DNA from 2 places in the Tardiphaga sp. 285_C5_N1_2 genome. Region 2 is predicted to be linked to the other one. Evidence: predicted binding sites of a transcription regulator. Region 2 holds the regulator's gene; the other holds the start of a gene.
The links. The regulator HrcA, encoded in region 2, represses chaperone genes, less so after heat shock. The targets are predictions, from matches to a motif close to GTTAGCACTCNCNNNNNGNGAGTGCTAAC.
Positions count from the first base shown of each region.

Region 1 (4,336 bases), 4.1 Mb from region 2:
CGGACCGGATTTCGGCGGTGGTGGTGCAGATCGCCACCGCGCCTGCGGAAGCGCGTTCGAGCTGCAGCAGGATGGCCAGTTCGGCGACGACGGAATTGCGCGCCTCGTCCATCGTCAGCGGCTCGGGAAGCGGCACGGCGTAGCGTCCGCCCGTCATCTGCGCCATGAATCCCGATGACGCCTGAGCCGCCGGCGAATACAGCGCGAACAGCCCGCCGACGAACGCGCCGGCCTTCGCCTTCGGCAGGTCGATGTGACCGGCGGCTTCCCCGGTCAGGAAGTCGGATACCGGATCGTGCGATTGCGATTTGTACAGCCGCAGCAGCACATCGTTGTGACCGTCGAAAACCGGAACGGATGCAGTCATGAGATACTCGTTGAGGGCCAGGGCAGCGACGGGCTCAGCATAGCTGATTCAACGCCACTGCGACGCGCGAACAAGGCACGCGTCGCATTTCCGCACGCGAACTACCGGACTTCCACCGTCTTGAATTCCGCCGGAAGGATCACTTCCAGCAGTTCGCAATTGTCGGAGTAATCGCGGATGAGGTGCCTGATGCGCGGCGGCTGGGTCCAGCATGACCCCTGACGCATGGTCATCTCGCCCTCGCCTTCCATATAGGCCTTCACCCAGCCGTTCAGCACATAGACCAGCTGAAACTCGGCATCGTGATAGTGAAGCTTGGAGACCTCTTTCGGATCGCAAGGTCCGATCAGCCGGATGACATGCGCGTGCGCCAAACCGCCGGTCGCAGCGGCAACGCCGAGATCGCGATACTTCGCGTAGGCACGCAGGCCGTCGCCGAGAAATGCTTCTTCCTGATAATGACTGATCGCGACGCGCTGCTTGCGGCGCGGGCCGGGTTTCGCGACAGCTTTTGCACTCGCCTTGGCTGGCTTGCCAACAGAGAGCTTCTTTGCTGCTTTCGCTACCGCCTGTGTCGCAGGCTTCTTCGTCGCAGCCGCTTTCGCTGCGCTCTTTGACGTTCGCTTCAGCTTCGCCATGTCGTGTTTCCCACCCGGCGCAATGCCGAACAAACGGCCAGCGCGTCCGGGAACCTAGCTGTAGTTCAGCACAGCGGCAATTCATCCGGCGCGTTGAGAGGCGCGGACTAGTGCAACCGGAAGACGCCATCCACGGCACGAAGCTCGGCCGGCTTGATCAGTTTCGAATGCGCGACGGTTACCGCAAAGAGCGGGCCATCGAGCTTCTCTTGCCAGAAATCCAGGAAATCCTTCAGCGCGGGAAACTTCGGAAACAAATCATAGTTCTGCCAGACATAGGTCTGCAGCAGCGAGGGGTGATCGGGCATGCGGTAGAGGATCTGCGCCGTCGTCAGTCCGTAGCCAAGCACCTGCTTCCTGAAATCGTCAGAAGCTGCATTTCTCGAGACCATGTTCAACCTCCATGGACAGAGCGCATTCGGCTAAGTGGATTCCGGTTTGGCGTCGAACTTCGCTCTGCTCTCCTGTGACCGTGCTGACTGCAGCGAACCGGCTTCCACTTCGCCCATGACAACACGATGCATGAAATGTGACGCAAGCAACGTCTTCATCACAAGCTTAAAAGTTTAATAATGTATTGAAAGCCGAGTGTTAGCAGCCACTTACCGTGGATGCTAACGGATTCGAGAGCCGGTATCGGAGGGTCTTAACCAATTCTGGCACCCGTCATATTTGAGTGCCAAAATATTTGATACAGACCCTTGCCGGTGAGGAACGTTCGGCCTATGTCCGGACCAGCTGCGCTGGCACTTGTTGGCTCAGACTGCCAATTTAAATTTCTCAAGCATCTACAGAAACTTAGGAGGACTGCATGAAATTCCGTCCGCTTCACGATCGCGTTGTGGTCAAGCGTATCGACGCCGAAGAGAAGTCCGCTGGCGGCATCATCATTCCGGATAGCGCCAAAGAGAAGCCCTCCCAGGGCGAGATCGTCTCCGTCGGCCCGGGCGGCCGCGACGAAGCCGGCAAGCTGATCCCGATCGATCTGAAGGTCGGCGAGCGCGTGCTGTTCGGCAAGTGGTCGGGCACCGAGGTCAAGATCGATGGTCAGGACCTGCTGATCATGAAGGAAAGCGACATCATGGGCGTCCTCGAAGGTGCCGCTCCCGCCAAGAAGAAGGCCGCTTAAGCGCCTTTTCCCCACCCATCCTGATTTTCAAGGAAGCAAAACATGTCAGCTAAAGAAGTGAAATTCGGCGTTGATGCCCGCGACAAGATGCTGCGCGGCGTCGACATTCTCGCCAACGCCGTGAAGGTGACGCTCGGTCCGAAGGGCCGCAACGTCGTCATCGACAAGTCGTTCGGCGCGCCCCGCATCACCAAGGACGGCGTCACCGTCGCCAAGGAAATCGAGCTCGACGACAAGTTCGAGAACATGGGCGCCCAGATGGTGCGCGAAGTGGCCTCGAAGTCGGCCGACGCGGCCGGCGACGGCACCACCACCGCCACCGTGCTTGCCCAGGCCATCGTCCGTGAAGGCGCCAAGTCGGTTGCCGCCGGCATGAACCCGATGGATCTGAAGCGCGGCATCGACCTGGCTGTGGAAGCCGTGGTTGCTGACCTCGTCAAGAACTCCAAGAAGGTCACCTCGAACGACGAAATCGCCCAGGTTGGCACGATTTCGGCCAACGGCGACGCGGAAATCGGCAAGTTCCTCGCAGATGCGATGAAGAAGGTCGGCAACGAGGGCGTCATCACGGTTGAAGAAGCCAAGTCGCTCGAAACCGAACTCGACGTCGTCGAAGGCATGCAGTTCGACCGCGGCTACATCTCGCCCTACTTCGTCACCAACGCCGACAAGATGCGCGTTGAATTCGACGACGCCTACATCCTGATCAACGAGAAGAAGCTCTCCTCGCTGAACGAGATGCTGCCGCTGCTCGAAGCCGTCGTGCAGACCGGCAAGCCGCTCGTCATCGTCGCGGAAGACGTCGAAGGCGAAGCTCTCGCTACCCTCGTCGTCAACCGTCTGCGTGGCGGCCTCAAGGTTGCTGCCGTCAAGGCACCGGGCTTCGGCGATCGCCGCAAGGCCATGCTGCAGGACATCGCGATCCTGACCGGCGGCCAGGCGATCTCGGAAGATCTCGGCATCAAGCTCGAGAACGTCACGCTCGCCATGCTCGGCCGCGCCAAGAAGGTGATGATCGACAAGGAAAACTCCACCATCGTCAACGGCGCCGGCAAGAAGGCCGACATCGAAGCACGCGTGGCGCAGATCAAGGCGCAGATCGAAGAAACCACTTCGGACTATGACCGTGAGAAGCTGCAGGAGCGTCTCGCCAAGCTGGCTGGCGGCGTTGCCGTCATCCGCGTTGGCGGCGCGACCGAAGTCGAAGTGAAGGAGCGCAAGGACCGCGTTGATGACGCGATGCATGCGACCCGCGCTGCGGTTGAAGAAGGCATCGTCCCCGGCGGCGGCGTCGCTCTGCTCCGCGCTTCGGAACAGCTGAAGAAGATCAAGACCGCAAACGACGACCAGAAGACCGGCGTCGAGATCGTCCGCAAGGCCCTGTCGGCTCCGGCTCGCCAGATCGCCATCAACGCAGGCGAAGACGGTTCGGTCATCGTCGGCAAGGTCCTCGAGACCGCGACCTACAGCTACGGCTTCGACTCGCAGACCGGCACCTACGGCGACATGCTCAAGAAGGGCATCATCGATCCGACCAAGGTTGTCCGTGCAGCGATCCAGAACGCAGCTTCGGTTGCCGGCCTGCTGATCACCACGGAAGCCATGGTTGCCGAGCTGCCCAAGAAGGGCGGCGCAGGCGCAGGCGGCATGCCTCCGGGCGGCGGCATGGGCGGCATGGACTTCTAAGTCCACGCTGTTCAAGCGAACTATCAAATGCAGAACCCCGGCAGCAATGCCGGGGTTTTTGTTTGGCTGATACTCAAGTCTTTTGAATTTCATGTCTGATAAAGTTAGACTCTTTCACTTTTCGTCGGCAGTTTTTCCAGTACAGCTTCGAGAAGCTCTTGAAGGCTCGTGATTTGATTGATTAGTTCGACGGCCTCTCGCCTATTAATCCGCTGACAATTATCTCGCTGCCAAAGCACACCGGCCCGAGGATTTCCTTGGACCCATCGCAATCCGAAAGATGGGTATCGCTGCGCTCACCCATCCGACACACTTCGACCTCCGCCGAAACATCGCCGTTGGCGATCCTGTACGACGTGACCATCGCCTAGGGAGCATGGATCATGAAACAGGTTATCCGCATCGAGCCGCTATCGGCCTACATGGAGCGGCGGCGGGCGCCGGTGTCCGCCGTGACCCGCCACGGCGACACGCTCTATGTGTCGGGTTTTCCGCCGTTCGATCCAGCCACGGGTG
Region 1 is NZ_CP197241.1:1,770,168-1,774,503, reverse strand. Features, by position in the region: gene AB7951_RS08295 (dipeptidase) at 1-367, opposite strand, end outside; gene AB7951_RS08290 (cupin domain-containing protein) at 469-1,005, opposite strand; gene AB7951_RS08285 (usg protein) at 1,113-1,397, opposite strand; gene AB7951_RS08280 (co-chaperone GroES) at 1,817-2,134, shown strand; gene groL (chaperonin GroEL) at 2,177-3,820, shown strand; gene AB7951_RS08270 (RidA family protein) at 4,204-4,336, shown strand, end outside.
Region 1: the regulator HrcA is predicted to act here: its motif matches at 1,661-1,689, upstream of AB7951_RS08280 (co-chaperone GroES).

Region 2 (4,336 bases):
AAATGCCCGGTGCGCTTGTCAGGCGAGGTCGCGCCGCGCTCTTGCAGCAAACGCTCGATGCGCGTCATTGCGCCGGTAAAGTCCTTGGAATCGCCGGCCCAGCGCGCCGAGAGGATGCCGGGCGCGCCGTCGAGGGCATCGACGACGAGGCCGGAATCATCTGCGAAGGCGGGCAGTTGCGCGACATTGGCCGCGGCAATCGCCTTGATCGCGGCATTGGCCTTGAAGGTGTTGCCGGTCTCGTCGGGTTCGGCGAGACCGAGCTCGCCGGCCGACACTGCTTCGATGCCGTAGGGGGCCAGGAGGTCGCGCATCTCGGCAAGCTTGCCGGGATTGTGGGTGGCAATGACGAGCTTCCCAGTGATTCGACGATGCATGATGCGAGTCTACGCCTGCTTGATGACTTGCGGAATCACGCGATGGCCATTTTCTGCAGCTCGACGAGGCGTCCGACGCCCTTTTGCGCCAGGGCCATCAGCTTCAAGAACTCGTCCTGCGTGAACGGCGTCTTCTCGGCGGTGCCCTGCACCTCGATGATGCGCCCGTCGCCGGTCATCACGAAATTGGCGTCGGTATCGGCTTCGGAATCCTCGGCATAGTCGAGATCAAGCACGGGGGTGCCCTGATAGATCCCGCAGGAAATCGCCGCGATATTGTCGCGCAGCACGTTTCCGCCGCCGTTCTTGAACATGTTGCGGTTCTTCATCCATGAGATGCAGTCGGCCAGCGCAACCCATGCGCCGGTGATCGACGCCGTGCGGGTGCCGCCATCGGCCTGGATCACGTCGCAGTCGATGGTGATCTGGCGTTCGCCGAGCGCTTCGAGGTCGACGGCAGCGCGCAGCGAGCGGCCGATCAGGCGCTGGATCTCGACGGTGCGGCCGCCCTGCTTGCCGGATGCGGCTTCGCGGCGGGTGCGTTCCAGCGTGGCGCGGGGCAGCATGCCGTATTCGGCGGTGACCCAGCCGCGGCCCTGGCCCTTGAGCCATGGCGGCAGGCGCTCTTCCAGCGTGGCGGTCACCAGCACATGAGTGTCGCCGAATTTCACCATGCAGGAACCTTCGGCATATTTGACCACGCCGCGTTCCAGCGACACGGCGCGCAGTTCATCGGGCGCACGACGGCTTGGCCGCATGAGAAAATCCTTCCAAATGTCCAGAGAAAGCCTGTTCGCGGTGCTTTTAGGGGGCACGGAGCGTAGCGGCAAGGGCAGGGCAGGTTCCACAACCGCAATGGTGCTTGTATCCCGCCCGCCGGAGCGACAGATTAGGTCCTCAAGGAGTATCCTGTGGTCCACCACGATCCGATCGGCCTGATTTCGCCGCATGCCGGCCTCGCCCAGCTCAATGAGCGATCGCGTGAGATCTTCCGGCAGATCGTCGAGAGCTATCTCGCCACCGGCGAACCTGTCGGTTCGCGCAATATTTCACGCCTGATCACGGTTCCGCTGTCGCCGGCCTCGGTCCGCAACGTCATGTCGGACCTTGAGCAGCTCGGTCTGATCTATGCGCCGCACACCTCTGCCGGACGGCTGCCGACCGAACTCGGACTGCGGTTTTTCGTCGATGCCTTGATGCAGGTCGGTGACCTCACCGAGTCGGAGCGGCAGTCGATCCAGCAGCAATTGTCCTCGGTGGGGCGCTCGCAGACTGTGGAGGCGGCGCTCGGCGAGGCGCTGACGCAGTTGTCCGGCCTGACCCGCGCAGCGGCGGTAGTTTTGACCGCCAAGTCCAATGTGCGGCTGAAACACATCGAATTCGTCCGTTTAGAGCCCGAAAAGGCGCTGGTCGTGCTGGTTGCCGAGGATGGCCAGGTCGAAAACCGCGTGCTGACCCTGCCGCCGGGCGTGCCGTCGTCGGCGCTGAACGAGGCGTCGAACTTCCTCAATGCCCGGATTCGCGGCCGTACGCTGGCCGAGGCCCGGCTGGAACTGGAAACGGCACTGACCCAGAACCAGATCGAGCTCGATCAACTGACCCAGAAGGTGATTGCCGCCGGCATTGCCAGCTGGTCGGGTGGCGAGAAGGATGATCGGCAGCTGATCGTGCGCGGCCAGGCCAATCTGCTCGAGGATCTCCATGCGCTGGAGGATCTTGAACGCGTTCGCCTCCTGTTCGACGATCTCGAAGCCAAGCGCGAGGTGATCGATCTTCTCGGCCGGGCGGAGACGGCCGAAGGTGTCCGCATCTTCATCGGCTCGGAAAACAAGCTGTTCTCGCTGTCCGGCTCGTCCACGATCATTGCGCCCTATAGCGATGGTGCCGGCCATATTGTCGGCGTTCTCGGTGTCATTGGCCCGACCCGGCTGAACTATGCGCGGGTGATCCCGATGGTAGATTACGCGGCGCGCATCGTCAGCCGCATGCTTGGCGGCTGACAGATCGGCCGAATCCGGCTGGTTGCGCTTGATTTTCGGCGCTCAAACCCCGATATCCCGCTCAGCAATCCCACCATTTTGGCGTGTTTTTGAGAAGGCAGCGTGATGACTGATTCCAATGGGCAGAACGACAATCAGGACAAGACGGCGCAGGCCGCCGATCCGGTGGTCTCCAAGCCCTACATCATGCCGGACGATCCGGAACCGAATTCGGTCGAGGCCCTGACCAAGGAAGCAGCGGAATCGCGCGACAAGATGCTGCGCACGCTGGCGGAGATGGAAAATCTGCGCAAGCGGACGCAGAAGGAAGTCGCCGACGGCCGCACCTATGCGATCGCCAATTTCGCGCGCGAAGTGCTCGATATCGCCGACAGCCTGCAGCGTGCGCTGGATGCCGTGCCTGCCGACACCAAGGCCGCGGCCGATCCGGGCCTGAAGGCGCTCCTCGAAGGTGTCGAGCTTACCGAGCGTTCGCTGCTCAACACGCTGGAAAAGAACGGCGTGAAGAAGTTCGATCCGTCGGGCGAGAAGTTCGATCCGAATTTCCAGCAGGCGATGTACGAAGTGCCCGATGCTTCCGTGCCTGCGGGCACCGTCGTTCAGGTTGTGCAGGCCGGCTACACCATCGGCGAACGCGTACTGCGCCCGGCGCTGGTCGGCGTGTCGAAGGGTGGGGCCAAGGCGGCGCCTGTAGCGTCGGAGTAAAGCTGCGTAGTAAGAGCTGGATCGCCCGGTCAAGCCGGGCGATGACAGCGAGAGTTAAGCCGCCAGATCGCCTGACTGAATCCGTTTCACGCCGGCTTTGTTCATGTCGGCCCAGGCCTTGGCCAGCGAGCCCTGCGTGTCGATGCCGCGGCAGGCATCTTCGATCACATAGACATCGAAACCTGCTTTTCGCGCATCGAGGGCGGACCACGCGACACAGAAATCTGTGGCGAGACCGGCGATGAACACGCGCTGCAATTTGCGGGCTTTCAGATAGGCGGCGAGACCGGTGGTGGTCTTGCCGTCGGCCTCGGTGAAGGCCGAGTAGCTGTCGACGTCCTTGTTGAAGCCCTTGCGCAAGATCAGTTCGGTATGCGGGATGGCGAGATCCTTCGAGAGCGCAGCCCCTTCAGTGCCCTGCACGCAGTGATCCGGCCACAGCACCTGCTTGCCGTATTTCACCTCAAGGGTCTCAAACGGCTTCTTGTCGCTGTGGCTGGATGCGAAGGAGATATGGCCCGGCGTGTGCCAGTCCTGCGTCATCACCACATCGGCGAATTTCTTCGCGATGCCGTTGATGACCGGGACGACCTTGTCGCCGTCCTTCACGGCCAAGCTGCCGCCCGGTAGGAAGCAGTTCTGCACGTCAATCACCAGCAACACGGATGTACGATCGAGGCTGACCTTGCCAGCGGCGGATAGTGTTCTGGGAGCTAGGCTGGTCATGGCTACGGCTCCAAGCCCCCCGAGAACCTGACGTCTGTTGAGCATCGCGAAATTCCCCGTACCGAATTGGCCCAGCAAATCAGGTCACGGGGAGATCGTAAAGCGGGCCGTGAGGACGGCCGTGCGTTCTTTAGCGCGGCTCGATACCGTCGCGCACGGCGCGGAAGCGCGGAAACGCCTTGGCCCAATCATCGCGCGGTGCGCTTGCAATAATGCGCATCGTGATTTTGCCGCCGCCGAAGCGCAGCCACTGTACCACGCTGACCGGCGTGTTGTTCTTGCCGCTGACGGCGTCGATACGGGTCTCCCAGCCTGCCATGCCGTCGATCCGTTGCGGCTCCGACATGGTGATGCGGCCTTCGCGCAGGCCGGGAATCGTGCCTGCGGCCTGCTGGGCAAAGCGGCCGCGATCTTCAGCCTTTTCCGGCGCGGAGGCCAGGCTGCCGATCACCACAAAAGGACTCGTTTCGATGCTGTTCTCATCGCTCGAGTCGGCCAGCAATAGCGCGGCACCCGGCGCCAGCGTGC
Region 2 is NZ_CP197241.1:5,875,902-5,880,237, reverse strand. Features, by position in the region: gene rdgB (RdgB/HAM1 family non-canonical purine NTP pyrophosphatase) at 1-377, opposite strand, end outside; gene rph (ribonuclease PH) at 413-1,135, opposite strand; gene hrcA (heat-inducible transcriptional repressor HrcA) at 1,289-2,377, shown strand; gene grpE (nucleotide exchange factor GrpE) at 2,483-3,082, shown strand; gene pncA (bifunctional nicotinamidase/pyrazinamidase) at 3,137-3,853, opposite strand; gene AB7951_RS27815 (hypothetical protein) at 3,939-4,336, opposite strand, start outside.